3 regions of the Clostridium sp. JNZ X4-2 genome follow, and region 1 is predicted to be linked to each of the others. Evidence: riboswitches for the same ligand, from Rfam matches in the RefSeq annotation. Region 1 holds a riboswitch; each other region holds the start of a gene.
The links. A riboswitch is a leader RNA that binds a small molecule or an ion and turns the genes downstream of it on or off. The one in region 1 is predicted to bind cobalamin.

Region 1 (9,638 bases):
ACCCCCACGCCATAGGCGCTAGATCCTAAGTCTAGTGCGTCTGCCAATTCCGCCACACCTGCATATATAAAAATAAATATTAGGATTTTATCATGTCAAATCTATACCACAAAATCTATAACCTCGGTTCAATGATGGCTTACCGGAGAATCGAACCCCGGACACCATGATTAAAAGTCATGTACTCTACCAACTGAGCTAGTAGACCCCTGGCTGGGGCGGCAGGATTTTAATCTAAGAATGATGGAATTAAAGTACACTGCCTTGCCACTTGGCTGCGCTCCAGTAACTTAATTTTATATTTACGACAAGATAAATTATCTATAAAATAATTCCCATATTTAAATTAGAATTTTTTGTAACTGCAAGATAAATTATAAAGCACAACTTTTGGAATGTCAATAGCTTTTTCTTCCCCAGCAATAACTAAAGCTGAGGCATCTTTTTCTCTAAAAACATATTTATATCTTCCGGAGGCATTGGTCTGCCAAAATAATATCCCTGAATTTTATTACAATTTTCTCCTTCTAAATATCGAATTTGTTCTTCCATCTCCACTCCCTCTGCCACCACTTCTAATTTCATTTTATGGGCAAGCTTTATTATTTCTCCAGTTATAATATCCTCATAAGGATCCTTACATATCCCATCTATAAAAGTCTTATCAATTTTAAGAGTATTTATTGGAATATTTTTTAGATAGTTCAAAGAAGAATATCCACTTCCAAAATCATCTAATGCTACTCTGACGCCCATATTTTTAAGCTCAGTTATTACCCCTAGATTCAATTCAAGGGATTCCATCATAACACTTTCAGTTATTTCCACTTCCAAATATTCAGGTTTTAAATCCGTTTCTTCTAAAACCTGTCTGACTGTGCTTAGAAAATTGCTGTTCTTAAGCTGTATTGGAGAAACATTTATGGATATAAAATCATAAGAATACCCCTTATCTTTCCATATCTTATTTTGTATACAGGCAGTTTTAAGAACCCACTCACCTATAGGCACTATAGACCCTGTTTCTTCAGCCAGGTTTATAAATTCCAAAGGCATGACCCATCCAAGTATGGGACTGTTCCATCTAATTAAAGCTTCAAATCCAACTACCTTTTTAGTTTTTATATCAACTTGAGGCTGATAATATAATATAAATTCGTTGTTCTTTATTGCTTTCCTCAATTCTCTCTCAAGTTCTGTCTTCCTTAAAATCTCTTCATACATGGATTTTTCAAATAATCTATAAGAATTTTGGCCAGATAACTTAGATTTATTCAATGCTATATCTGCATTTCTAATTAGCTTTGCAACTTTATTCCCGTCCCTGGGGAAAACTGTTATACCTACATTAGCTGACACCAAGGTTTCTTTTCCATCGAAATCCCACAATCCACTTATTGTATCCACTATATATTCAGCTAAATCATTTAATTTTATTTTATCACTTATTTCACGTTTCAAAAGCAAAAATCCATCTCCGCCCATCCTTGAAACTACTCCAATATTCAACTCTTTCAAGGTGTTTCCTATTTTTTTTAATAATTTATCCCCATACTCGTATCCGAAAATGTCATTTATACTTTTAAAATTGTTCAATTCGATTTGGAATATTGAAAAACTTTTTCTGGGATATTTTTCAATTTGATTCTCAACCTCCTTTGTAAAATAATTCCGATTATATAAATTAGTCAACTGATCATAATAAGCCATATTTGCCATTTTATCATATCGAAGTATAAATTTTTTATATGATGCATATAATTGTTCGTATGTATTATAAAGTTCTGTATAATTTTCACTAGTAACTTTGGTTCTGCCTGAGTCTTCAATCAATCTATACTCCAATTTGGCCAATACCATGAATTCATTACGAAAGAAGTTAATAATTTTTTTCATATTTTTTTCTGAAATAACAGGTACTCTCATAATACCATTGACATATTCCTTATTTCCCTGGCTAAATTCATCTGATTTTTCTATAGCATTTTTTCTGTAACTTTCTTTAAAAAATACTGGATTTAAAAAAGTTGTTGCAATATGTTTTTTATTTATAATTATAGGTATACCTATGTAAATCAGACCATTACAATGTTTATAAACTCCGATCTTATTTCCCCTGTCAATCTGCCTAAGTATATCCTCTTCATGCCCGTCACATACCAATCCAGGATATAAGCCAGATTTAAACGGTACATTAAATACATCTCCATTAATATATTTTATTAAACATGATATCCCCGTTATAGAGTAAAAACTCTCCATTAAATTTTTAAACTCAGGTATGTCTACCAAATTTGACAATCTATATTCCATATTAACACCAACTTTCATCTATACTGCATATTTTACAAAACTTATTTAAACATCTACTGTGACTGTGTTATATACGTATGAGCATTACATGGTATATCAATCATATTAAGATTAGCTTTGTTCTTTAAATATTAAATACTGTTATTATTTATATGCCCCATATGGAAAGTATATAATCCTTTTATAAATTATTTAAATGCTCTTTAATCAAATTTTATATTCTTTAATTTATCTTTAAATAGATCACCTAAAGTAACTCCCTGGTTAGAATTATCTATATATTCTTTAAAGTCCCCCTTAGAAGAGCTATCTTCAGCTTCTTTTATGCTGAGTGACATTCTGTTGGCTTTTGCATCTATATTGAGTATTTTTACTTTTACTACATCTCCTACACTTAAAACATCTGAAGGTTTCACAATATGTTCTCGAGATATCTCAGATATGTGTACAAACCCTTCCAGCCCGGATTGAATTTCTACAAAAGCACCTATGTTTATAATTTTGATCACAGTTCCTTGAACTATATCATCTAATTTATATTTTTCATTTACCTTGCTCCAGGGATTATCTTCCCTATTTTTCATAGAAAGTGAAATTCTATTTTTTTCTTTATCCACATCCAAAACATAAACCTTAACATGGTCACCTATAGATACCACTTCAGAAGGATTTTTTATTCTCTTCCATGAAAGCTGAGAGACATGTACTAATCCATCTACACCGCCTAAATCAATAAATGCTCCAAATCCTGTGAGTCTACTTACAACTCCTTCCCTTTCCTCACCCTTTTGTATATTATTCCACAGCTGTTCTGCCTTTTTTGCCAGCTCTATTTGTTCAACTTCTCTTCTGGACAGCACAATTTTATGCTTGCTCTTATCCAATTCAATTATTCTCACAGATAAAGTTCTGTTTATAAAATCCTCTAAATTGTTTACATATTTTACTGAAAGCTGAGATGCAGGTATAAAAGCTCTTAAATCATATAAATCCGCCAGCACACCACCTTTTACTACTTCCTTTACAACTACCTGAAAGGTTTCCCTGTTTTTGAACAAGTATTCAATTTTATCCCAGGCTCTTATTTCATCAGCTTTTACCTTTGACAATAACAAGCCCTCTTCCCCGCTATTTATATTAACTATATATACATATATTTCATCTCCGACTTTTAAAAGTTCTCCCATATCTTCATCTTCTTTTTTGCATACTTCACTTTTAGGCAATACTCCATCCACCATATAACCTATATTTACCATAGCCTCTTTATCAGTTATTGAAATAACCTTTCCTTTTACTATTTCTCCATTTTTTACATTCTCCATAGTTGAATCAATTTGATCTATAATTTCATTCATTGAACTTACTTCCTTATCATATGACATTAAGATATCTCTCCTTTTATATTTATAATTGCAATTTCAGCAGTCAACAGTTATATTTTATCACAAATTCCAGCCATAAAGTCAAACTTTAACTCTAACTTTCAATAATTATCAAGTAATTATCTGGTATGCTGGATATCTCCATAGCTTTTGTAGCCTAGAATTGAGTCTGCACTTTTTACAGCTCTTACAACGGCTTTTTCTATAACTTCAGCTGCCAAGAATCCTACAACGCTCAAATCTGCCTGAACTTTTGCCGTACCCATGGAAAATATGGTATCCCCGTCAAACATGGAGTGTGCTGGTCTCATGGCTCTTCCATAACCATTATGTGCCATAGATGCAATTTTACTCATTTCAGATTTTGTAAATTTACCATTAGTAACTACAATTCCAATAGTGGTATTCCCGGTAAATAAATTTTTTTTATTGGAATATCTTGAAATCATTATACTCTCAGTACCTGCAAAAGATCTTTTATCTTCCCTTAAAACACCTGCTATTATATTTCCGCTGCTGCTGTCTATTACATCCCCAAGACAATTCACTGCAACTACCGCTCCCACTTTAAGCTCACCTGACTGAAGAGCAAAAGAACCAAGTCCTCCTTTCATTGCATACCTGCTTCCTAGTATTTTCCCAACAGTTGCTCCTGCTCCTGCTCCTATGTTGCCATTTTCACATAAATTCAACTTGGAATTTATACAAGCTTCATATCCCATGGACTTATCCGGTCTTATTTTATAATCACCTATGTTGAGATCAAACAAAACCGCCCCGCAAACTATAGGCACTTTTGTAACGGTTACATCAAAGCCAATATTTCTTTCTTCTAAGTACTGCATTACTCCGCCTGCTGCATCCAATCCAAAAGCACTTCCTCCTGCAAGAACTACTGCATGAATTCTATCCACTAAATTAACTGGATTTAATAGATCCGTTTCACGGGTACCTGGTGATCCTCCTCTCACATCTACTCCAGCAGCTGCCCCATTTTCACATATAACCACAGTACATCCTGTAGGACCTTTTAAATTCTGGGCATTTCCTATTCTTATTCCCTCTATACTATTAAATGAAATTTCCCTCATTTCTACCTCCTATATTATAAAACCCCAAGCTTGCAAAGGCTCAGGGTTAATTGCATAATTTATTTATGTCTCATCTTAGTAATGGCAGTGACAACAGATACCGCAATAATTATAGATAAGATCATTTCAGGCATGCCGTTTGTAAAGGCTACAACTAGTATTCCCTTTTTGGCTGCACTTAAACTTATATTTAGTGCCTTGGAATAAGGACCCAGGTATATAATATATATCATGCCCAGCACACCTACGGTGTTTATCAATGACCCTACGGCGGCAGCTATTCCTACAGATAAAACTTCCCTTTTCATTCTTATGAGCTTAAATACGTAATAACTTCCCACTCCTATAAGTATTCTCGGTAAAACAGATACCAGAGGGTTCATAAAAACAAAAGAAACAGGGGTAGGAGTAGTTATAGATTGAATCACACTAAATACACCAAAGATAAGTCCTACCATAGCACCCACAAGCGGCCCCTCTAAAACAGCCCCTATTATAACAGGTACGTGCATTATAGTGGCTTTCACCGGCGGAATAGGTATAAAACCCAATCCAGTTACACCAAGTACAATAGAAATTGCAGACAGCATGCCAATTATGGCAATCTGTCTAATACTAAGCTTTGACCATGTTTTTAATTGTCTTTCCATAAGTTTTCTCCGTTGTTATTCATTTTGATATAACACGGAACCTCCTTTATAAAATTTAGTTCAGTTTTTTAATAAATACTGACGATTTTATTTTACCACTTTTAATGGAAAGTTCAATAAAGCAGTTAAAAAACATAATCTTTTTTTCAATCTCTATGTATTGGAAATCCCTCTTTAAAATACTCTTCAGGATACAATAAATCTATTGTCTTTCTCCTGCTGCATTTTCCATCTTCCATAAATATATCAGGTATCCCGCTTAAATTTATCCTTATATTTTTTAATGGAAATATATCACATATGTTTTTTATGCACTCAGCCGCAGAATTATTTTTTGTTCCTTTTATATATTCCACTATCTTATGGCCCTTCAGCCAACCTGAACCTCTATACCCTTCATCATAGTTTACTACAGTACATTTCAGCTTATCTCTGTCATTTCCAGATATAGAAGACATGAAAAAGGTTTTAACCATAATATCATCCTGCGGCAAACTATATCCTGCAAAAATTATATGTTTTGCATTTTTCATAAGAAGTCCCATTTCAGTTTTCAATTCTTCTAAAGTTGGTACACTCTTTTCCCTTGAAAGGCTCTGTATTATAAGAGGCATATCATAAGGGTAAGTTATTTGTCCACAATAAGGACACTCTATGGCACCTCTTTTATATGTCTTTTCTTTTTCTGTTGTATACCTCCAGTTTTTTTGCAATGTTTTTAAAATAGATGGCCCAAAAACCTCTGTAGACAGTCTATCCCATCTTTTTGCAAAACTAATTATGGATTTGCCGCATTCAGGGCAGACCCTGGAACCAAACATACCATGGGGAAACAGTATTTTTCCTATCCTCATTATCCTAGAAGGGTAATTATAATCATTTATACTTTTACACTGGGGTTCATCCGTTACATACCATATGCCGGATTCATCCTCATTCAATTGGGCAGAAGATATCTGAGTTCCAAAATCATCATATAACTGCAATTTTAAGCCATCTTTTAGTCTGACAGGCCTTTCATTTTTCTCCTTATGGGCATTGAATAAGTTCCAGAGTATTATGGGATCCCAATTAAAAGATATTATGGCATAGGAATAAAGATAAAATCGTCTTGTATCCCTTCTATAACCTCTGTTTTCAAATGCCTGCGCCTCTTCTATCATAAGATCTACAAGTATTTTTGCAAATTGATAATAAGGTTCCATTTTTTCTCTGTCTGCATATCCCTGGGTACCTTGTATACTAAATCTCTCCAACTCTTCAATAATCAAAATGAGACATCTTTTGGCCGCCTGAACTCTTTCCACCCTTAAAAACTGTGTTTTCCCATGAGAAAAAGCATTAAATCCCATATTATTGTCAATAAGTTGATCAAGCATAGTAAAAAGTTCGTGCATGTTAAACTTGGCGTTGGTACTTATTATAGCCTCTAGAGCTTTTAAATCGTATATCTTAGACATCTTAGAGTCTTTAATTAAATCTTCCGTAATTAATTTTTCAAAAGCATCAGCCAGTTTTTTATCTTTTCCCTTCAAAAAGGAAAAATCCCTTTTACTTATTTTTAAAATAAGCTGCATCAACTCATTAGTTGCATGAAGCCCTAAGCTTTTAGTAGCACCGGCTCCCCAAAGTATAATCGTTTCAGGCCAATATTTTTCAGACATGATGTATCCTTCCTTTTAAGTTTATTCCAATCAATAGCTATTTTAAAATATTATAACCTAATATAGGCTCTTTAAAACACAAAAATGCACTTATTCATCCATAATAAGTGCATTATTAAAGGGATTAGATATGTTTAAGTTAACACCAAACACATATATATAAAAAGGGACTTCTTTTAGAAGTCCCTGATTATCATATTACAAAACTACACTATTAAAAATAGTATCAGCATTACAATTGATAAATCCTTCCCTCCGAAAGATTTCTATGCAAGTATAGGCAGGTTTCCTGACTATCGGCTCATCCTCTTTTTCCCTTCCCAGAAACACTCCAGTGGAAATTTAAAATTGTCACCTGATACAGTAGCGGGGGCTGTAATGGTATTTCACCATATTCCCTTTTAATTATAATATAAACCGTATACTTTATTATTTAATTATGAGTTAATTATATTCTTATTGTCTATATTAGTCAAGTAACTATTCATACTTTTTTCATTTATTTTAATTAATATGGTTACTTTAATCCCTGCTCATAAGCCTCTATCATCTTTTTTACCATCTGTCCCCCTATTGAGCCTGCTTCCCTTGATGTAATATCACCATTATATCCATCTTTTAGATTCACTCCTACTTCTCTAGCTGCTTCCATCTTAAATCTATTAAGACCTTCCTTTGCCTCTGGAACTAAAGTTCTATTTCCATTACCTGTCATGATGAATTCCTCCTTCACATTCTCATAGATTTTTTTATTGAAGTATTTTATTTAATTGTGTATCTAGAGTTTATGTAATTTAAAGTTTTATAAACTATTAAATTCATGACAGATATGAAAAAATCACTGAAATCTTATTAAAAAATTCCAGTGATTCTACTTTTATATCTTTTCATGTCAATTTCTATTTTGATTTTCTAAAACACTTTTGGCCTGACCAATGGTAAGAGGTAATGTATCTGCATTTATTGCTCCATCTCTATCCAGAATTTCAACCAAATGAGCTACTCTTGGAAGTCTTAAATCAATTTTTCGAATAAACTCTTTTTGATTAAACACTTCCTGAGTTGTGCCTCCCCTTACAATTTTTCCTTTATCCAAAAGATAAACCGTATCAGCTAAAAGAGGAACTGTATCCACATCATGGGTGGCAAAGATCAAAGTAATTCCAAGTTTTTTATTTATTATGTCAAGAAGTTTGATTAACTTATATACTCCCCTGGGATCAAGAGCTGCTGTGGGTTCATCCAGAACCATTACCTTAGGCTTCATGGCAAGGACACTTGCAAGTGCTATTCTTTTTTTTTGCCCTCCACTTAAATTATGGGGACTTTTATCATCATAACCTGTCATTCCAACCACCTTTAATGACCATGCTATTGTATCTTCCAATTCCTGCCCTCTCATACCCATGTTCAAAAGCCCATAGGCAATTTCCTGTCGAACTGTAGAATTAAAAAGCTGATCATCAGAGTCTTGAAATACCATGCCTACCATACGTCTTATTTCAACTAAATTTTTTTTGCATACCTGAAGTCCATTTATTGTAATAGTACCTGATTTAGGCTTTAAGATTCCATTAAACAGATGAAAAAGAGTGGATTTACCTGCACCATTGGGACCAAGTATTGCTACCTTTTCCCCGCTTTTTATTTTCATGTTAACATCTTTAAGTGCCAGGCTTCCATCACCATAAGCATAGCTGACTTTATCCACATCAATAAGTTCCATATATTATTCTCCTTTTAAATCAATATATTTGCAATAATTAAAGCTGCCAATAAAACTGCTCCTAATATTCCAAAGCGAAAATCCTTGGCTGGAATGGAGTATGTGAAAAACTTAGCTTGTTTACTCTCTTCGTTATATCCTCTTGAAAGCATGGCATTGTAAACCCTCACACTGCGATCCAAAGATTCTATTATGACATAAACTGCTATTTTTCCCGCATCTTCAGCACGGCGCATCCAACTGGAATTATCTCCCATACGGCTCAATTGGGCATGTCTCATACTTTTTCCCGTATCCTCAATTATAAATATATATCTGTACATCATATCCGCTAAATCTATTATAATTGATGGTACCTTAAATATTCTCAGGGTTTCAAGTATTTCAATCATGGGTGTGCAAAAGGACAGTATACATGCCAGACTAACTGCTGCCATTATCCTGAGCATCAACAAAATTCCAAGTATAAGACCTTCTCTGTAAATATTAAAGCGATATCCAAAAAGGGGAATATAGGTTAATACCTGCTGTCCATTGGTAAATAACATACTGGCAAACACAAGCCATGCTATACTAAAGGGCATAAGCATCCTTTTTATAAGTCTTTTCCAGGGCATATTCAAAGTATAATATCCAATTATAGAAAGTGCCCACAGAGAAACTACTAAGTACCAATGGGAAAGAAAAGTTACAATTATAATTGCACTTAAAAACAAAACTGTTTTTACCCTTCCATCCAAACGGTGTAAAAAACTTTTATTACCAGATATCCTGCCAAATGAAGATAGTTCCATAATTTATTCTTCCTT
Region 2 (10,704 bases), 720 kb from region 1:
CAAAAAAACTTTTGACATCAGAGGCTAATAAGACTCCTATAGGGCAGCTTACAGAGGAATATCCTAATTTAAGCATTGAAGATGCATACCATATACAGCTTGCTGGAGTTGATATGAAGCTTTCTCAAGGACGAAAGATAATAGGAAAGAAAATTGGACTTACAAGTCGTGGAATGCAAAAGCTTCTAGGTGTAAATGAACCGGATTACGGTCATCTGCTGGATGATATGCTTATTCTTGAAGGTGACACATTAAATCGCAGTGAGCTTATCGCCCCTAAAGTAGAGGGAGAACTGGCATTTGTCCTAAAGGAAACCCTTAAAGGACCGGGAATAACAATTGCAGATGTATACAGAGCCACTGAAGGAGTTTTTCCTTCTTTTGAGATTGTTGACAGCCGTATTAAAGACTGGCACATTAAATTGGCAGATACTATTTCAGACAATGCTTCCAGTGCCAGATTGGTTTTAGGAAGCAAAATGGCTTCCGTTAAAGATTTGGATTTAAAATTGATTGGAATGATGTTTGAGAAAAATGGTGAGATGGTAAGCAGTGGTGTAGGTGCAGAAGTCTGGGGAAATCCTGCAGCAGCTGTAGCATGGCTCGCAAATAAATTAAGTGCTTTTGATATTGCACTTGAAAAAGGTGAAATAATTCTTGCAGGCGCATTTACAGCAGCAGAAAAAGCTCAGGAGGGAGATATATTTACAGTTTCTTTTCACGGCCTTGGAAGTGTAAGTATAAAATTTGTTTAATGATCAAATAAAATGAGTATATTCCCCTCCTATATTAGAGTCCCACTTTTATATAGGAGGAAAATATAAAACCTAATGAATGATTAGGAAAATAAAATTTATGTAATTTATTTTATACTAAGGAGGGAATTAATACAATGAAAAAAGTTACACTTTTACCTGATGTAGATAATGATAAATGTAAAGCATGTCGTACATGTGAAAAAGTGTGCCCTGTCCTGGCAATAAAAGTTGAAAATCGTAAAGCTGTAATTGATGCTGACAGGTGCAGGGGTTGTGCAAATTGCGAGCAAAGATGTCCATTTGATGCTATAACTATGATAAAAAGGGATAAGCCCTTGGAGATAGGTGTAGACATAAATAGTGTAAATTATGATGACATAATAGATCTTTGTGTAAAAGCACATCTTCATCCAGAGCAAACCCTTTGTTATTGTGTAGGGGTAAGAGCGGAAGAAGCGGCTGCAGCTATTTTAAAAGGAGCAAAAACTCCAGAGGAAGTTTCACTTCAAACAGGTATTCGTACAGGGTGTACCATAGAATGTATACAACCTATATTAAGGCTTTTGGATGCTGCAGGATGTGAGCTCAATCCAGTTGAAGGCGGATGGCAGTGGTATGGCAAAACAGCTACTGCATGGGACTTACCAGAGAAAGTTAAAAAGAAATATTCTTCACGTGGATTTTATTTTGAAGAAGATAGAGAAGTATTAGACAAAATTATTGATGGATGTAAGAAAGGAGAGGATAAATAATGAGATCAGCAATTACTCCCATATCTCCAAAAACATCACAGTATGGTATTGATCCATCCTTGGTGAAAACCAGAGCAGCTGACCTTCCGGGTATGACTTCAATTCACCTGAAAGAGCTTTTCCCTGATTTGCCTGATGTGATTTTTCCGGGAGAAAATGGTATAGAAAAAGTAAGAAAAGCTGCAGAAGCAGCTCTTATGAAAGTTGACATGAGTATGATAAAGCCTGAGCATTCAGTTAATATTCTAGCCTCCCATCATGGATTTACTCTTTTAGGCGGGCAGCCCTATGCAGAACTTTTAAAAACCATCAAGGATGTAATAGAAAAGCGAACTGGATGTAAGGATGTGCGTCTACGTGCAGGTGTTGGAATGCGTTTCCGTGAGACCGAGGAATATATAAAAAGATATGAACTGGATAAGTATTTTAATGGTAAGGCAATAGGGGTGGCTCCGGTAGATCAGGGAATCCCCATTGAAACTGAAATAGGTACATTATATGGACTTAAAAAGGTTTATGATGCAGACTGGATAGTACATGCGCATCACAGTGATGTCCGTGAAGTACATTTTCACCGCCAGGTGGATAAGGCAGTAAAACCTTTTGGAATGTCTTATGCCCGTATTGAAACCAGATCCACCTATCATCAGAATCTTGGACCAAGGGGAGCAAATTTTGTTGCAAGAGCCCTTTTTGATTCGGATTTTGTACAGAAAAAGTTTGCATTTGCAGCTTTTTTGGATGTTGCACCAAATGGTATTGTGGGTGTAGATGTAAACAATGATTTGTATGAATTGAATAATAAAGTAACTTTCATAGGCTGCAAACAATATGGAAAGATAATGACATTATTTGGTGAAATAGATAAGTGTATAGCGGTACTTGACTTTCCTTGTCCTGTTCCCTATGTATTTTCAGCGGGAGTAATATATGCCAATTTTGCAGGTGCCAATACGGATCTCTATGATTTGGATAGGCCTATGGCTCCATATACCTGGTATACTGAAGCTTTCTATGGCAAGAACGGTAAACCTCTATTGGAAAGCATACCTCCTATAAATCCTGCTATAAAAATGTGTATTCATAACTACGCATGGACAGGGTATCCTTCGGCTTTCTTTGCTCAACATATACCTACATTAGTTGTAGGAAGTGAGCAGGCAGAGCTGTTTAATCGAGATCCCCTCAATTTAAATTACATGGATTATGCAGCTCTTGTCAAAGATACCAAAACGGCAATGAGTTTTGCATATGCAGCTACAGGGACCAAGAATGTTATCATATTTGATGGAGCAATGGGAGCATTGAATGTAAGTGAATCCCTTGCAGAGTTACTTATCAAAAAAGCACCTGAAGTTAGTGAAAGAGTTGATAAGGAACTGCTTCCTAAATGGCTTCGTCAAAGGGGTGTTGATATATCCGTATTAAAAGAATAATTCAAAAATAGCTTGATTATATGTTCACCTGTATCTATTTGTTGTAGATACAGGTTGAATGTATAAAGAAATTTCCAGGAGGAATAGAATATGAAGATTGCTTATTTTCAGTGTGCTGCAGGTATAAGCGGAGATATGATCTTAGGTGCATTAGTAGATGCCGGGCTGAAATTGGAGGCTTTAAAGGCGGAACTTGTAAAACTGAATATACCTTTTGATCTGGAAGAAAAAAAAGTAATGAAACAGGAAATATGTGGTACCAAGGTAAATGTCATAGTAAAGGATGAACATGTACACAGACATTTGAGTGACATTGAAGTTATTGTAGAAAGCAGCCAGTTGGATTTAGAAGTAAAAGAAAAAATAATGAAGATATTTACAAGATTAGCTCAGGCTGAAGCCAAAGTGCATAATGCTGCTATAGAATCAATACACTTTCATGAGGTGGGAGCTCTGGATTCCATAGTTGATATATGTGGAGCCGTTATTGGACTGAACTTGTTAAATATTGAAAGAGTATATTGTTCTCCCATACACCTGGGAACTGGGTTTATCAAATGTGCTCATGGAATTATACCGCTTCCGGCACCAGCTGTTCTTGAATTATTGCATGGAATTAAAGTGTATTCAAAAGGTGTAGAAAATGAATTGGTTACTCCTACAGGAGCTGCCATTATATCAACTATTTGCAGTGATTTTGGAGAAATACCTCTTATGAATATTGAAAATTGTGGTTATGGAGCAGGAAATAGAGATTTGGATATACCTAATTTACTTAGAATTTGTATAGGAGATTCAGCAGCAGAGGATGAAAAAGCAAATTGTCACAGCAAGCAGTTGGCTGAAGAAGGAGAAGCTGTAAAAATAGAAGTAAATATTGATGACATGAACCCGCAATTTTATGAGTATATAACAGAAAGGCTATTTTCACAGGGGGCAAAAGATGTGTATGTACAAACCGCTTTTACTAAGAAAAATAGGATTGCCAGCATTTTAAATATAAATGTACAGAAAAAGGATTTAGACGGAGTTTTAAAGACTATATTTGAAGAAACTACTACTATTGGGGTAAAGATATTTAATTTTCACAAATATATGCTTTCCTATAAAATGGAAAAGGTGCCCACTGATTTAGGTGAAATTTCAATAAAGATAGCATTTTACGGTGACAAAATCTCGAATGTATCTCCTGAATATGGCGAATGTTGTGCTAAGGCTAAAGAATATAATATACCCATAAAGAAAGTGTATGATATGGTTAAATTATCAGCTGACAGCTATGTAAAACAAAAGTATAATAAATGTAAGTAGCTGAGATATTATGTGTAAAACGAGAAAGGGATGTATATAAGATGCCAAAAAGTAAATCGAATTTAATTCAATCGGTGGACAGAGCCTTACAAATATTAGAATGTTTTTCCAGAAGAGAAAATGAACTGGGAGTGACCCAGATTGCCAATCGATTAGATCTTCACAAGAGTACTACTTTTGGGCTTCTTAGTACGTTGGAAAACAGAGGTTATTTGAAACAAAATTTGGAAAATGGAAAGTATAAGCTGGGAATAAAGCTTTTTGAATTAGGAAAATTAGTTGAAGATGGTATGGATTTGAGAACAAGTTCACTTCCTTACCTGAAAAAATTAGTATATAAATATGACGAAACCGCTCACCTGGCCATGCGTGATGGAAATCAGGTAATATATATAGACAAGGTAGAAGGGGAAAGCGGTATTAAAATGAGCTCCCAAGTTGGTAAAAGGGCACATGTATATTGCACTGGGGTGGGAAAAGCAGTGTTAGCTTTTATGCCGGAAAAAGATGTAGAAGAAATTATAAAAAATATTAAATTTCATCAATTTACTTATAATACAATTACAGATTCAAATAAGCTGAAAGAGGAGTTAAAGGAAATAAAGAAAAGGAAGTACTGCATTGATAATGAAGAAATAGAGATTGGTCTAAAGTGCGTAGCAGCACCTATAATGGATTATAATGGCGAAGCTGTAGGTTCCATTAGTATATCAGGACCTACAAGCAGGATGAACCATGAAAAGATGAATCTTATTGCAAAAGATCTTAAAGAGATTATTATGAAGATTTCTGAAACATTGGGGTATAAAAATGTATAATTTATTTAAGAATGTAGCTAAAGAGCTTTGAATTTAAATATATAACTGCAGGAGGGGGTTTTATGGAGAAAACATATAATAAAAGATTCATTAAATTTCAGCAGGAACTTTTAAAGTCAGGTATAGACATAGCCGTGTTGGTAGATAGAGAAAATTTAATCTATTATACCGGATTGACGAATATTGAATGTATGGCTCTTGTTGTTCCCGCCAGTGGAGAGTGTGTCTGTATCACTTTAGGTATAGATTTACCATTTATAAAAAAGAACTGTGCTGTTTCAAATGTAGTGGGATATGCCTTCCCTCAAAGTAATTTAGGTGAAAAATTAGTGCAGGTAATAAAAGAAGATATGGGATTTGATTCTCCTAGAGTCGGTTTCAGCAAGTATTTTGTGGAATTTAGTGTATTTGATGCCCTGCGCAAGGGTTTAAGGGGAATGGATTTTGTGGATATAACTGATATATGTTACAGGATTCGTTCTATAAAAGATAAAAATGAAATAGAATGTATAAAAAAAGCCAGTGAATTTTTAGAAAAGGGTATGGAAGCTGCAATAACCTCTATTAAACCGGGAATGACTGAGGTTCAGGTACTTGCCGAGGCACAATATGCTATGCAGAAGTCGGGTTCAGAAGGCTCAACTTTTAGAATGCAGGTTTTAATACAAAAAAGACAGCTTATAATTCATCCTTTTGCAGGCAATTATATTATTGACAATAACCAAGCTGTTGTAATTCATTTAGGAGCTTCCTACAAGGGATATACTTCAAAGATGTGTAGAACTGTAGCACTTGGCAATGTAGATCCTGAAACAAGAAATATATACAATGTTTTAATTCGGGCCCAGAATAAAGCAATTGAAACCGTAAAAACGGGTGTATCAGTAGGAGCTGTTTATGATGCCGCCTTTAAAGTGGTGGAGGATGCAGGATACGGGAAAAATTTTATAGATATTATTGGATACGGAGTGGGATTAAGACAATCCGAATTTTATCCAATTATAAGGCGGGATGGGAAAACCATAATGGAGAAAAATATGGTAGTGGATTTATTATTGCCAACTATATATAAAAAGGAAGTAGGAGGACCCAGGATAACTGATATATTGCAGGTGACAGATACGGGTACGAAGTTGCTTACTGAATTTCCTAAAGAAATGATACAAAAGTAAATTAATTATACAAGGAGAGATTGAAATGTTTAAGGGAATAATTACACCTATGGTTACTATTTTTAATGATGATGGAACAGTAGATACAAAAAATCAAAGTATTTTAGCTGAAAAGTTGATTTCAGATGGAGTAGATGGTATTGTTGCTCTGGGAAGTGTAGGAGAATTTTTTAATCTTTCATTGAAAGAAAAGAAAGATTATGTAAAATTTATAAGTGAAGTTGTTGGTGGAAGAACAAAGCTAATAGTTGGCACAGGAAGTAATGATATAAGGGAAGTTATAGAATTAAATAAATATGCTAAAAAATATGGTGCAGATGCCGTTTTGATTATAACCCCATATTTTTTTAGTTTGAATGAGGAGTATGTTTATGAATACTATTCAACCATAGCTGCAAATACTGAACTCCCTATCTTGCTTTATAATTTTCCTGCAAGGACGTCCACAAACTTATCTCCGGGTTTCGTACTTAAATTGGTAACCGAATTTGAAAATATTGTTGGTATAAAAGATACAACTGATTCTATAAGCAATGTAAGAGGTTATGTACAAAAAGTTAAGTCATATAAAAAAGATTTTTCCATATTTTCTGGGTTTGATGAATACTTGATACCTAATTTGAATTGCGGTGGAGATGGCATAATAGGAGGTCTTACTAATGTAAAAGCGAACCTTTTTATCCATACTTACAAGGCATTTCTCAATAATGATTTGGACAAAATATCGGATTACCAGAAAAAAATAAATGGCCTTATGGAATTATACAATCAGGTAGATCCTTTTATAGTAGCGTTAAAGGAAGCAGTGAGAATTTCATTGAATCTAAATATAAATGTGTCACTAAAAAATTATAATGTAAAAGTGGATGAGAAGATAAAAGAAAAAATAAAAGAGATAATAATATAAAAATAAATTATTAAACGGAGTGCATTTGACTTATAAAAATTTTTAATATATACTACAGTTAAGAACAGATATTTTATAAAAATTTAATATGTACTGTTAGGTGCTGTTATTTTAGAGGACATTTAAATGACAGTTAAAAGGAAAAGTGCAAAAAACACTGCAGCCCACCGTTACTGTATGGATGATGAAACCTTATTTATGTCACTGGTGATATATCCGGGAAGACAAGGGAGTAAAATGAATCTGAGCCAGGAAGCCTGCCTAATAAGTGTTAATTCTTTCGGAGGGGGAGATATTACGTGGCTTAAGCAAACTGTTGCATATGTGAAGGTTAAGGAGCGTTGCCGGAAGGCAGTACGCAGTACCTTGTAGGCTTTTGTGAATTGTGCAGTATATTTTTGATTTGTAAACAGTTGTATTAACATATAAAAAGAGAATCCCTTTGGATTCTCTTTTTTATTTTTCAGCAGAGTAAATCAAATTTTTTAAAGGGTAGTTTTAAAATGATCCCTATGAAATTGGAAAATTTAGTGATGAATTAATAGATGAATTTGAAAATAGATTTAACTGCAGGTATTATAGTAAAAAATATTTTTAGGAGGCATCAATAATGGAAAAGAGATTACAGCAAATTGAAGATGAGGCGGAAGATTGCTATTTGTGGAAAGAAGAAAGAAGTTTTAAAGAGATTTTGTTCGAAAATAAAATGTCCAAACTTACTGAAAAATTGTATAGACAGATGGATGAAAGCAGTAGACTGGATATATCCATAAAACATAATCTGGAGGAACTAAAACATGGAAATTTGTTGGAAGAAAGCTAAACTGGGCAGCGTTTGCTTCAAGATAAGCAGAGGATCAACTGCAATAGGTAATGGAGAAGGTTATGTGGAATCCGGAGTACCTTTTGTAAAAAGCCAGAATATAGGCAATAACAGGTTTAATTATAAAGGGCTTGCATTTATCGAATATAATTTGGCGGAAAAGATGAAAGGTGTAAAACTGGAAAAAGGAGATATATTGATTAACATGAAGTTGAATTCTTCCCTCAGGTTTACTCTGGTGCCTGAAGATATAATAGGGGGAAGGGTAAATCAGCATGTTTCTGTAATAAGGGTAAAAAAATACATTATCCATCCTGTTTTTTTAAAGTATTTTTTAATGTGGGATAAAACACAAAATACGTTATTTTCCATGACTATGGAGGGTGAAAACAGCACATCACTTACAAAAAAAATCATTGAAAATCTGGAAATATATATACCACCCATGGCTCAGCAGAAAAGGATTATATTCATCCTCTCTTCATTAGATGACAAAATTAAATTGAATGATGAAATGAACAAAGTGATGAATGAAATGGCAGATACTATTTTTAAATATTGGTTTATGGATTTTGGACCTTTTAGCCGGGGTGAATTTCGAAAAAGCAAAATGGGAATTATACCCAGTGGCTGGAAGGTTGAAAAAATGGAGGATATAGTTCATGTAACAGACGGCACGCATGAATCACCTAAAAAAAAAGAAACAGGATATAAACTTATAACCTCCAGAAATATAAAAAACAACAATATCCAGCTTAAAAATGTTAATTTTATATCAAAAGATGATTTTGAAAAGATCAATAAAAGAAGCAGGGTGGAAAAATTTGATACGCTAATAACCATGATTGGAACTATAGGCAATACACTGTTTGTTCAGGACGAGTGCATAGATTATGCCATAAAAAACATAGGACTTATAAAAACCTCTTCAAGTGAGAAAATGGCAGAGTTTATTTTTATGTATCTGTCTTCCGATAAAATGAAAGATTATATGAAAACTAGAATAACGGGAAACAACCAGAAGTATATTTCCCTTACGGAACTGAGGAATATCCCTGTGATTATTCCTCCTGACAATGTAATCCTAGGGTTTAATAAATTGATTTCAAAGCTGTATAAAAAAATGGCCCAAAATAATTTTATGAGCAGCAATCTCATAAATATAAGGGATATATCTCTTTCAAGACTGGTTTCAGGCAAGGCACTTTTGGAAGATGATATACAATAGCAAAGAAATAAACAGCTGGGGGCAGTTACCATCCACCAGCTGCTTGTTTTTTACTTGTACATTTTTCCCACTTCGTCAGCAGTGAGTATTGCAGAATACACATCTTCTTTTGTAACTTCAAAAGGCATATTTCCCATAGTATCATTTTTATAGCAGGAAATTTCCGCTACCTTCAATAGTTCATCCTTATTTATTTCTTTAATCCCAAGATCACCTAATGTAATTGGAAGACCAACTTGAATACAGAAATTTATCACTTCCTCTATCTCTTCAATAGGACTGTTTTCAAGAATCAACTGTACTAAGGTTCCAAAAGCCACTTTTTCTCCATGATATAATTCATGGCATTCTTTAATTGCTGTAAACCCATTGTGAACAGCATGTGCAGCTGCAATTCCGCTGCTTTCAAAACCAACTCCACTCAAATAAGTGTTTGCTTCAATTATATTTTCTAAAGCCTTAGTAGGCACTTTGTTTAAGACAGATAATTTAGCCTTGAGCCCGTCTTCTAAAAGTGTATCATAACATAATCTAGCAAGTGTGAATGCAGCTTTGGTGGGTTTTCCTCCAGCCATAGTAGTTACTCCGGATTTAACGCAGGCCCTTGCCTCAAAATAAGTGGCCAATGCATCACCCATTCCTGCAATAAGCAGTCTTGCAGGAGCTTTTGCAACTATTTCTGAATCTACAAGTACAAGGTCCGGGTTTTTAGGAAGCATTAAGTATTCACTGAATACACCTTCATCGGTATATATTACAGAAAGTGCACTGCAGGGTGCATCTGTTGCAGCTATAGTTGGAACGATTACAACTGGAACACCGCCATAATAGGCAACTGCTTTTGCAGTATCAAATATCTTACCGCCTCCTACACCAATTACCACATTGTTGTTGTTATGTTTTAATTTTTTGTGAAGCCTGTCTATTTCACTCTTACAGCATTCTCCATTAAAGATTTCAAAAGATAGAGAACAATTTTTGCCTTTGAGGCTTTCTTCTATTGTTTTTCTTGTTCTCTTAATTCCATTTTCACTGGTTATTACCAAAAAACTATTACCCAGATCTTTAATATAGCTGGATATTTTCTTGAGTTCTCCGTTCCCCTGCACATACTTTCCTGTTGAAATAATAGCTTTTAACACATTGACCATCTCCCTTATTTACATATTTATGGAAATTCGTATTTACATTATAACATTAAAATAGATAATATTCAAAATATAAAGAAAATTATCTATTATCAATTAGATATATAAATATGCACCTCCGTGTGTTTGTTTTTTTATTGGCTGAATAAATTTTATATCATACATTAATATGTTAATATTGAATTGAAAGGATGTGTTGAAATGGTTTCCGTAAAATTAAAAAGTTTATATAAAAGTAAGCTGGTTAATGCTGATGAAGCTGTGTCTAAAATCAAGTCTGGTGATAACGTGGTTTTTGGACATGCAGCTGCAGAACCTAGGATGCTTTTACATGCCCTGGTAAGAAATAAG
Region 3 (10,704 bases), 740 kb from region 1:
CATTATGGAAGAGAAATAGGAAACTGCTCTGTCGGAATCAACCATCAGTTCAAGTATGAGGAAAAGATAAATTACCGCCAGAAACTTGAAGCACATCACCACTGCGTAGATTATGGCCTCCAGGGTAAATCTCTTGTGAAAAAGGTAAAAAAGAGTGGTGCTCCCGGAACTTACAAAAAGCATATTTATTCCTATTATCAAAATGGCAATTGGAATAAAATAGTAAATACCTGTTTTAAATTTTTTCTTTTCTTTACAGAATATTATAATTCCCACCATAAATACGTACACGGAAGCAAGCACCACAGGGTTGTCCGTGGAAAATATAATTATCATCATGGAGAGAAACACCAGGGAAGCAGTTAATACATGATACTGCTTGAAATCTATAAAATGTCTGACTTTTTCACTATTCATCTTGTTCTTCACTTCCTTTAGCTGTTTAAAGAATGGCTGTAAAATAGAGCCATTCTTTAAATTATTTTATAGATTTACTGTACCGTAAATTCATCTATTGTTATCTTGTTTGTTACTGAAGACTTTATAAAGCCATGATATTTACCTGATACAAGTATAGTATTGAAATTCATAGAACCAGAACCTTGATTTATATATGCAAGATTTCCATTCTCATCATATAAAGTGATAGCAATATAATCCGAGGCATTTTTACTGCTGGAGTTTATATTTACAACACCAATTGCAGTCTGAGTAATGTTTAAACCAAGTCCCCCATTATTTGTTCCATCAATGTTTACAAGCACAGTACCTTCAGATGACTGAGCATTTACCGTTACAGTACATGCTGCTGTCTTGTTCCCGTCAGCTGTAGTAACCGTTATGGTTGCAGTACCTGCACTTACTCCTGTTACAACACCGTTTTGATCCACTGTGGCCACAGACTCGTCGCTGCTCGACCAGGTTAATCCTTTATTTGTGGCATCTGTCGGGGCAACAGCTGCAGTAAGCTGATCTATACCTCCTGCTTCCACGGTAGTACTGGTTTTATCCAGAGTGACCCCGGTTACCGGAACTGTGTCTTCATTGAGCCCAAATTCAGATATTTCTATCTTATCCGTACTGGAAGCCTTTATAAAGCCATGATATCTCTTGGCAGAATCAAGTACTGTAGTACAATCCATAGTTCCTGCAGCTTGATTTATATATGCCAGATTGCCATCTTCATCATACAAGGTGATGGTAATATCATCTGAAACATTTGGAGCCTTGGACTTTATATTCACAGTACCAACTGCAGTCTTGCTTATGGTCAAATCAAGACCCTCTTTATGAATTTCTACAATATTATTCTGTAAGGTCCCATCATTTACAGTTACAGTACAGGATGCTGTCTTGTTGCCATCAGCTGTAATAACCGTTATAGTTGCAGTACCTGCACCTACTCCTGTTACAAGTCCATTTTGATCTACTGTTGCAACGGATTCATCACTGCTTGACCAAGTTAATCCCTTATCAGTGGCATTTGACGGCGTAATAGCTGCAGTAAGTTTATCTGTACTTCCCTTTTGTATAGTTGTACTTGTTTTATCCAGAGTAACACTTGTTACTGAAATATTAGTACCGCTGCCACCACCGCCGGAACCTGAAACTGTAACAGTGCAGATATCCTTGTTTTTGGAGGTATCATAGTTAGGATAACCATTAAACTTCCCATTGTCTACGGACTCTGCTGTTATAGCTGCTGTTCCTGAACCAACCGCCTTTACCTTTCCATTAGCATCCACTGTTGCCACAGATTCATTGCTGCTGCTCCAAACTACATCCTTATCAGTGGCATTGGAAGGACTCACTGTAGCCCCAAGAGTTTCGGAACCATTTACATTCAGATTCAAACTATTCTTGTTAAGTTTTACTGAATCCACATCCCTGAAACAAGTCTCATCCCAGACATCAAGTACATAAATCCAATGTATCTTTTCTCCGCCCTGAAGTATTTCTTGTGAAGCTCCACAGCTGAAACTCGGGAAAGTACCATCTACGCTGTATTTCCAGCCGCTGTAGTTTGACTTTCCACCCCCCTGAGGCCTGTCCTTTTCAGCCTCATGATTTATGCTGGATATATAAGTTGTTCCACCGCTGCCTGTATTTGTAAAATGGATACCTTTACTATCAAGAGTTCTCTTCAGCACATCAAAGACAGTATCTCCCTTAGTGAAAGAAAGGCTTGACTCACTTACAATATTGCCCTTGTATCCGTCAATTACAAGGGATACATGATTACTATCAGGATTGGAAGTTCCGCCACCGGATCCGCCTCCGCCCGTAGAAGGATTTGAAGGTGTAGTTGGATCACCTATGCCTTCACCAGGTGTCTTTCCATTATACAAATCCTCAATTCCACTTAAGATTGTATCAGGTACTACCAAAGTGCCTCCTAAAGCTGTAAGTACAGTCTTATCAGACATATTTGACTTTATAAAGTTTGCAGTATCTGTAGCTATAGTCTTGTAAATAAGCACCAAAGGAGCTGATTTCTGGGCTGCGAGAACCGATCCTGAAAGTGCATCTGCAAATTCATCACCATTAGGGCCGTTTCCCTCTGCTATATAGACATTGTCAAATTTAAGATCAGATTTGAAATTCTGGAGTATGATAAGGTTTGTGTCAAATCTAGTAGTGCCTCCCAGTCTCTGGGCATTGGGCAGTGAATTTTTCAAGCCATCTTCAATAACAGCAGTTCCGCCAACCACATAAGTCTTGCTGACATTCATTTCCTTTATGTAATTGTCAACTAAATCAGGGAGGCTGCTGCTTCTGGTCAAAAGTATGGGCATACCCTTGGCTGCTGCTATAGGTGCTATAGAAAGGCTGTCTGCATAACCGGCTCCGGAAGTCACCACAACACTGTCTGTGTTTCCAAGTTCTTTGGCTATTTTAACGGAGGTTTCATACCTGTCTGCCCCTCCAAGCCTTTCGGTATCACTTATTCCAAGACTTTTGAGCTGGGACTCCACATTATCTGAAAGGGAAGCTGTGCCTCCAATTACAAAGGCTTTCTTTGCCTTAAGCCTTTTAATTTCACTTATTGTATTGTCACTCAGTGAATCCTGTCTGGAAAGAATTATAGGTGCATTATTTTTCTTTGCAAGAGGTGCAGCACAAAGGGCATCGGCATAACCGTAACCCTGGGCTATTACCACAGTATTCGCACCATCCTTCCAGCCATTTTTGCTTATTTCAAGTGAAGTTTCTATCCTGTCATTTCCCGCCAATCTGTCTTTAGTTATAGATACATCAGTACCAGTAGAAGAAGCCGAAGTTGAATCAGCAGCATATGCACTGCTTCCAAAACCTGATATTGCAATACCTATGACAAATAAAAAGGTTATGATCCTGCTAATAACTTTTTTCATATTTTCCCCCTTAAAATTATTTCCTAAATTTCACAGAGAATAACTGTTATATACAGTTATTCTCCAGAATTTCCTATTTAACTGTAAATCCGGGTATAGTTATCTTTCCTGTACTTGAGGCATTTACAAACCCGGTATATTTTCCAGAAGAAAGCACCGTACTCAAATTCATGGAACCCGCAGCTTGATTTATATATTTTAAATTGCCGCTTTCATCATATAAGGTAATGGTTATATTATCTGAAGCACTTTTACTGGCTGCCTGTATATTTATAACTTTATCTGAGGTTTCAGTAATGGTCAGGGCAAGGCCTCCATTATCCGTTCCATCAATATCTACAAGCTTGGTATCCTGCTGAACAGGAGTGGTACTTCCACCTCCACCGCCAGATCCTCCAGATCCTGGATTTACCGGAGTAGAATTTCCCTTATTGTATTCATCCACTACGCCGCTTACAACTCCATCGGGAACTACCAGTGTTCCTCCAAGTGCTGTAACAACAGTTTTTGTAGACATATTGGCTATTATAAAACTTGAAGCACCTGAAGTCATGGTCTTATAAATGAGCACCAGAGGAGCTGATTTGTGAGCTGCCAGGGCTGCTCCTGAAAGGGCATCTGCAAATTCATCACCATTAGGACCATCTCCCTCTGCCACGTACACATTGTCAAAATCAAGATCAGATTTAAAGTTCTGGAGTATGGCAAGGTTTGTGTCAAACCTTGTATTTCCTCCAAGCCTCTGGGCATTGGGCAGTGAATTTTTCAAGCTGTCTTCAATAACGGCAGTGCCGCCAACTACATAAGTCTTGCTGACGTTCATTCCCTTTATGTAATTATCAACTACATCAGGAAGGCTGCTGCTTCCAGTCAAAAGTATGGGCATTCCCTTGGCTGCTGCTATAGGAGCTATAGAAAGGCTGTCCGCATAGCCGGCTCCGGAAGTTACTACAATGCTGTCTGCACTTCCAAGTTCTTTGGCTATTTTAACAGAGGTTTCATACCTATCTGCCCCTCCAAGTCTCTCAGTATCACTTATCCCCAGTGTTTTAAGCTGAGACTCCACATTACTTGAAAGGGAAGCTGTTCCCCCAATTACAAAAGCCTTCTTTGCCTTAAGCCTTTTAATTTCACTTATTGTATTATCACTCAGCGAATCCTGTCTGGAGAGAATTATAGGTGCATTATTCTTTTTTGCAAGAGGTGCAGCACAAAGGGCATCGGCATAACCATAGCCCTGGGCTATTACCACAGTATCCGCACCATCCTTCCAGCCATTTTTGCTTATTTCAAGTGAAGTTTCTATCCTGTCATTTCCATAAATTCTGCTTGAAGATGCAACTGCAGAAGTATCTGCATATACACCAGTTCCTGAACCTGAAAGTGCAATTCCAAACACAAACAGAAACATAATAAATTTGCTTATAATCTTTTTCATATTGACCTCCCTGAATTCATTGTTAAGTCATAAAAATAAATTACTCTTAGTTAAAGTATTATTAAAAAGCTATATTACAATTTGGCAATGCATTTTTTAAATCCTGCTGGCCATCATCGTCTATTGTTATGCCATATAAAACAAGGCTTTTTAAATTTGTCAAGCCCTTTAATGTACTTAAATCAGTTATTCCAGAATTATAACTTAAATCCAGAGTCGTTAAATTTTTCAATCCGCTTAATGCACTTATATCGTTTATTTTATCGTACTTAACCTGGCTATTACCAGAATATTTACTCAAAAGAAGGGTCTGCAAATTAGTCAATTTACTTAAAGCGCTTATATTGTTTACTGGGTTACTGTCTAAATCAAGATACTGCAGATTTGTAAGATCACCTAAACTACTTACATCTTCTACATTATTTCTACTTAAATTAAGATACTGTAAATTTTTCAGTCCGCTCAGTACACTTATATCGCTTATAGTAGTATTTGTTGAACAAGTATCTTCTAGATTAAGCTTTTCCAGGTTAGTTAGATCTTTTAGCCCATTTATATCACCAATAGGATTGTCACTTAAATCCAACTCTTTTAAATTTGTCAAACTTTTTAATCCGTCTAAATTAGCAAATCCATCATATTTAGAATTCATATATAACTTAAGAGACTGCAAATGGCTCAATCCGCTCAATACACTCAAATCATCCACCGGAGTACTACTTAAATCGAGGTATTCCAGATGGGGCAGTTCATTCAGCTTGCTTATGGTATCCACATTTAATTTTCTATTACTTGTCAGATTGAGAGTTTCAAGTGAAGTCAGGTTTTCAATACCACCAAGGTCCAGTATATTCTTACCAGTGACATCCAGTTCAGTTATCTTGTCCACGTCACTTTTATACAAGGTGCCCTCGGGCTTTCCTATGGAATCCCTCACTGCTTCCTCCAAACCCCAGTCAGCAAAAGTTACTTCACTATCATTTTCACCTGTATCACCGCTCACAACAGGTACGGTTTTAACATCGGAGAGGGGTTCCATGTCATCCAGTCCGTCCCACACAAAGGCTTTCAATTCATAATTTCCCGTATCCGGCAACTTTATACTACCTGTCAGTGCAGTGGATCCTTTTGATTCAACATCCTGCTGTGCTGCTGTATAAGTCACAAAGGCATTGTTGTCCTTGTTGAACAGTGCAAGTATCAATGAAACGGGCTGCTCTTCATCAGAATTATTTACAGCATTTATGGTTACTTTGGCATCACTTCCCAGTTTAAAAGACGCATCTTCAGGCAAATCGGTGCTTATATCTACAAGGTTGGTTTGACTATTATCAGTAACTGTTACACTGCAAGCTGCGGTTTTATTTCCATCTTCCGTAGATGCTGTTATTGTGGCCGTACCTTCTGCCTCTGCAGTTATCTTTCCAGTTTGATCCACTGCAGCTATTTCAGGTTTATCACTTGTCCAAGTTACATTTTTATTAGTGGCATTTTCAGGAGCAACAACTGCTGTAAGCTGATCTGTACTCCCCTTTTCCACAGTTGTACTTGTCTTGTCAAGAGTTATTCCTGTCACATTTACAACAGACTCTGCAGCCCTGGTTACAACTATGTTATAGGTCTTTACAGTTCCATCCTCTGCTGTGACTTCAACCTTTATGTTGTTTTCCCCTACATTAAGGTTGGCCTGCTGACCGCTTACATCCTCTCCATTTACACTTACCTTTATCTGAGCTTTACTGTCTGCTGCAGCCGCTGTTATGTCAGTATTTGACACTTCATTGCCAACTGATGCCGTGTAGTATGTTACAGATGAATCAAAAGCTTGATTGAGAGTTACTCCTGAAAGACTCAGATTTGAAAGATCTGCATTGCTGCTCTGTGCAGTTGTAAAATTATATATGGAACCCTTTCCTTCTTTAAACAGCTTATATGCGGTTATCCCCCTAAAACCAACTTCTGTTGATGTAGGATCCAATGATGTATTATTTGTACCTCCAAATCCGCTGTTGTCATTTAAAGCAAAGCTCAATAGCGCATCCATAGGGTTATTGTCTCCCTTTATAAATCCGCTGTCTGTGGCAGGATCTATCCCCAGTGAACATAATGCTGTTATTACTGGGGCTGTTACACCTGTTCCTGAATCCGAGCTGTTATTAACAAGTCCAAACCCTCCATCCGAAGCCTGCCTTTCCTGTAAAAGGGCAATGGCGTTGTCAATGGCTTTTTTCACATCTGCATTTGTGTTATAATATGGTGCCAGTGCTGAAATCACCTCTGCTGTAACACTAGCTTGTGATATATTTGCCTGAGGAGTTGGGTATACGACGTTTCTGTTCCATCCGCCGTCAGATTTCTGCTCACTTAACAGAGTTTGAATCAATTTATCCTTGGTCCATTTTGCATCATCGGGAATGGTAAAGTCCCCTGCGCTTAAGAGTATAAGGGCATATGCACAATATTCTTCATTTCCTACTCCCGGAAGATTTTTTGACATGCCATCACTATTGTATATTTTTTCTATAAGATTAACTCCCCAAAAATTTGTAGGATCTTTACCGTCAGCGATCACTGCAGCAGCAATGGATTCACATTTTGCGACATCATCTACTACGGGGCTTTTGTTTGTATCCATTAAATAATCAGGATCATTTTTGATATTACTTTCCATGGACTTAAAATAATTTTCAGGTATTTCTTTACCTGCCCTGTTTAAGTCATAACCACCCCTAAAAGAGGTGGCTTGCTCAAGCCCTATAAGGGCGTAATACTTCCAGCGCCTAAATGACGCTGGCTTTTACCTTGTTCAAGCCTCAGTGGATTGATTACCTAACTGTACCCTTAAAAGGGTTTTCCAATTCTTTTATTGTAATCTTATCCATTATTTGATCATTTTTTTCTTGTTCTCGAATATACTTTGCTATTGTTGCTTCATTAAGTCCTACTGTACTCACATAATATCCTTCTGCCCAAAAATGTCTATTTCCAAATTTATATTTAAGATTTGAGTGCCTATCAAATATCATCATTGAACTTTTCCCTTTAAGATATCCCATAAAACTTGACACACTTGTTTTGGGAGGTATCGATACTAAAAGATGTATATGATCCGGCATCATATGTCCTTCTATAATTCTTATACCTTTCCATTTACACAAATCTTTTATTATTTCTTTTATATCTTCTCTCAATTTGTAGTATATTATCTTTCTTCGATATTTGGGCGTAAATACTATATGGTACTTGCATAACCACTTGCTATGTGCTAAACTTTCTGCCATAGAGTATTACCTTCTTTCTAATTATTTTGATGACTTGAACATTCATCATTATAACAAAAAAGGTAATACTTTTTTTGCTTAAGCATTTAATCACACCCGCATAGCGGGCGGTTTTTAGTTTCAGGTACTAAAGTACCTTCAACTTGTTAAAACATAAATAAAAAGGCCTTCTTTTGAAGGTCTTCACATATCATATTAATATATTTCACAATTTAAATGGAAATACATCTGATACCAGTCTTTCCTACCAAAAGAACTATATATACCGGCAAGCAGGTAGGTATACTGGCTTGGAATCATCTTACTCTCCATACCTTCCCAAAGGTTGTCCCTTCAGTGGTTTCACATGGATTTCATCTTCCTTACAGTAGTGGAGGCTGCAGTGGTTTCTAACCACTTTCCCTATTAATTCATTGAGAAGCCTGCTGCAAATATTATTTAATTTTCATTACCTTGATAATATATCATGTATAGGTATTTGTCAACATATTTGTTAAAACTTTATCTTAATGGAATTATATTATTTATATACAACTTTCTACATAACACGTCATTTTTTGTCTAAATATTCTTTTTATGGTTAATACATTATTCAATACCCCTTATTGATCTTTTACTTTAACTCTATACCTAACAATTAATTAAATAAACAATCTATCTGATAAAAAAAACTATTTGCAGCAAGCACATTTATTGCATGTAATTCCATATAATACCTGTACTGTTTGTGAAAAAAAATAATATCCCGAGCTTTATTTCCCAGGATATATTACAACAATTATCTACATAATATTCATCATAACTCTAATTAGACGTTTTCCTCCTGTAATTTCAGCTTCATCCTTATCTGAACCATCTCTTTTAGGCTCCAGCATTTCATTTACACGTTCCCTTAGACTGTCTCTCGCTTCTTCAACACTCAAACACTCATAGTCTTTTCACCATTAGTTCGCTCCTGCTCTGCCTGTAAAACCTTTGCTCTGAGTTGTAAAATTTGTTCTCTCCTCTCAAAAGCATCTATGCTCATCAAGACAACATCACCCTCATCATTTTTAGTTATATAAATTGGTTCTTTTTGTTTCATGAGCTAATGGTGATATTGCCAAATATTCATTTCTAAGTGCTGCCGATACTTTAATAATCATATTTTCTTCTCCCTTTATACCATTATTATGATAGAATTATATCATAATTTTTTTATACAATTAATGGATTAGCCAACACACATTTTGTGTTTATCTCACTCAAAAAAATTTTACTTAGTTTTTCAAGCTTGACCTATCGTATCATAGTGTTCAGTTTTTTCACCATTTTCTGTATTTCTTCTTCTTTTAAATCTTTTTCTATTTTATCAGGCAAAAGCACAAGGGCAATCACGCTTGAATGGGTAATAAAATAAACCTGTGCATAGGCATACTCCCCTATATGCTCATATAATCTTCCGGAACTTATGGTCCCCTTAAAAACAGTATTGGGGCTGTTGGCTACATAACCCACGGTGCCAATATAAGGAAGCTCAACTCGTATTGCCTCGCCGTCATATTCATTTTCAGGCTCTTTTACAATTTTAAGTATACGGTCAATCTCAAAGGGTTTTTTATCGTAATAATGGTTCAATCCTGTAATTGTAATAAAACAATTCTTCTCCAAATATAACACCCCTTTCAATCTGAAGTTCAAAGTTCTTTGTTCTTTAATTCTGGTATTTCTTTTTCAGTTCTATTATTTTTTCTTTTGGTAATTCAGTTATGTCTGCTATATCATTTATTGAATCTCCACGATTAATCATCTTTTTAGCTATCCTTATTGCTTTATCATTTGTTCCTTTTTCTATGCCTTTTTCTATTCCTTTTTCCTCTGCCACTTTTATCCTGGTACGCTGGTCACTGATTTCTGCCTGCCTTGCCTCATATAACATCCTGGCTTTTTCATCCCGGCTTATTATTTGAAGCAGTCCATAAGCTTTTTTTATATTTTTGTTCTTCCCTGCCAGCACCTCTATCACTCCCTTCGATTTTGCATCCAGAAATTCCATCCACTGTACTATTGGATCATCTTCACTTCTCTCAACTTTTTCGTCAAATAATTTTGGTATTTCTAGAAAGTGAACTTCCAGTATGTCAGTCAATTTATACCCTGTTTCATCTTCTGTCAGGTGATAACTTGAGTATAATTTATTTAACGGTGTACATTTGAAATCCACTATATTTATAGTCACACATTTCTTTAACTTATCATAGGTATCCCCTAGTTTTATCTGGCTTGTGTACATCTTGCTCCAGTAAAATATGGTGCGTTCTGCCATATATTCCACTGGCAATATTTGTATTTCAACGTCTATTTGTTTTCCAGCCCTGGTTTTTACCCTCACATCAAGAATTCCCTTTTTATTCTATCTCTCTATACTACTATTTTATCAGAAAATTAAGTCTTATTCTATAATATTTTATTATTCAAAGTTAAAAATCAAGAGTTAATAGCTTTGGCTGATTTTTGGCATCGGCCAAAAATCTTCCTTTACTATTAACTCTTTATAAACTCTAAACTGCATTCTACTAAAAATATCTCTTCAAATCCTATATCCTCTCCATATCAAATCCAGCTTTTGCAA

Region 2: linked by a shared signal. The riboswitch ahead of ACYUJ6_RS15210 (hypothetical protein) and the one ahead of ACYUJ6_RS11730 (hypothetical protein) in region 1 are both predicted to bind cobalamin.
Region 3: linked by a shared signal. The riboswitch ahead of tnpA (IS200/IS605 family transposase) and the one ahead of ACYUJ6_RS11730 (hypothetical protein) in region 1 are both predicted to bind cobalamin.

The regions. Positions count from the first base shown of each region.
Region 1 covers NZ_CM142685.1:2,440,244-2,449,881, forward strand. The annotation lists tRNA gene ACYUJ6_RS11700 (tRNA-Leu) at 1-62, opposite strand, end outside; tRNA gene ACYUJ6_RS11705 (tRNA-Lys) at 136-209, opposite strand; gene ACYUJ6_RS11710 (EAL domain-containing protein) at 427-2,313, opposite strand; gene rpsA (30S ribosomal protein S1) at 2,517-3,698, opposite strand; gene ACYUJ6_RS11720 (P1 family peptidase) at 3,818-4,789, opposite strand; gene ACYUJ6_RS11725 (ECF transporter S component) at 4,849-5,439, opposite strand; gene ACYUJ6_RS11730 (hypothetical protein) at 5,586-7,103, opposite strand; cobalamin riboswitch at 7,366-7,541, opposite strand; gene ACYUJ6_RS11735 (alpha/beta-type small acid-soluble spore protein) at 7,621-7,818, opposite strand; gene ACYUJ6_RS11740 (energy-coupling factor ABC transporter ATP-binding protein) at 7,996-8,829, opposite strand; gene cbiQ (cobalt ECF transporter T component CbiQ) at 8,844-9,623, opposite strand; gene ACYUJ6_RS11750 (hypothetical protein) at 9,627-9,638, opposite strand, start outside.
Region 2 covers NZ_CM142685.1:3,158,950-3,169,653, reverse strand. The annotation lists gene ACYUJ6_RS15245 (2-keto-4-pentenoate hydratase) at 1-755, shown strand, start outside; gene ACYUJ6_RS15240 (4Fe-4S binding protein) at 893-1,510, shown strand; gene ACYUJ6_RS15235 (hypothetical protein) at 1,510-2,946, shown strand; gene larC (nickel pincer cofactor biosynthesis protein LarC) at 3,037-4,257, shown strand; gene ACYUJ6_RS15225 (IclR family transcriptional regulator) at 4,299-5,075, shown strand; gene ACYUJ6_RS15220 (M24 family metallopeptidase) at 5,138-6,247, shown strand; gene ACYUJ6_RS15215 (dihydrodipicolinate synthase family protein) at 6,273-7,154, shown strand; cobalamin riboswitch at 7,237-7,433, shown strand; gene ACYUJ6_RS15210 (hypothetical protein) at 7,765-7,977, shown strand; gene ACYUJ6_RS15205 (restriction endonuclease subunit S) at 7,952-9,205, shown strand; gene ACYUJ6_RS15200 (glycerol dehydrogenase) at 9,256-10,347, opposite strand; gene ACYUJ6_RS15195 (acetyl-CoA hydrolase/transferase family protein) at 10,555-10,704, shown strand, end outside.
Region 3 covers NZ_CM142685.1:3,180,392-3,191,095, forward strand. The annotation lists gene ACYUJ6_RS15295 (energy-coupling factor transporter transmembrane component T) at 1-417, opposite strand, end outside; gene ACYUJ6_RS15300 (cell wall-binding repeat-containing protein) at 492-3,374, opposite strand; gene ACYUJ6_RS15305 (cell wall-binding repeat-containing protein) at 3,448-4,812, opposite strand; gene ACYUJ6_RS15310 (leucine-rich repeat domain-containing protein) at 4,874-7,483, opposite strand; gene tnpA (IS200/IS605 family transposase) at 7,638-8,093, opposite strand; cobalamin riboswitch at 8,352-8,534, opposite strand; gene ACYUJ6_RS15320 (hypothetical protein) at 8,876-9,016, opposite strand; gene ACYUJ6_RS15325 (hypothetical protein) at 9,013-9,120, opposite strand; gene ACYUJ6_RS15330 (HIRAN domain-containing protein) at 9,372-9,743, opposite strand; gene ACYUJ6_RS15335 (Rpn family recombination-promoting nuclease/putative transposase) at 9,787-10,464, opposite strand.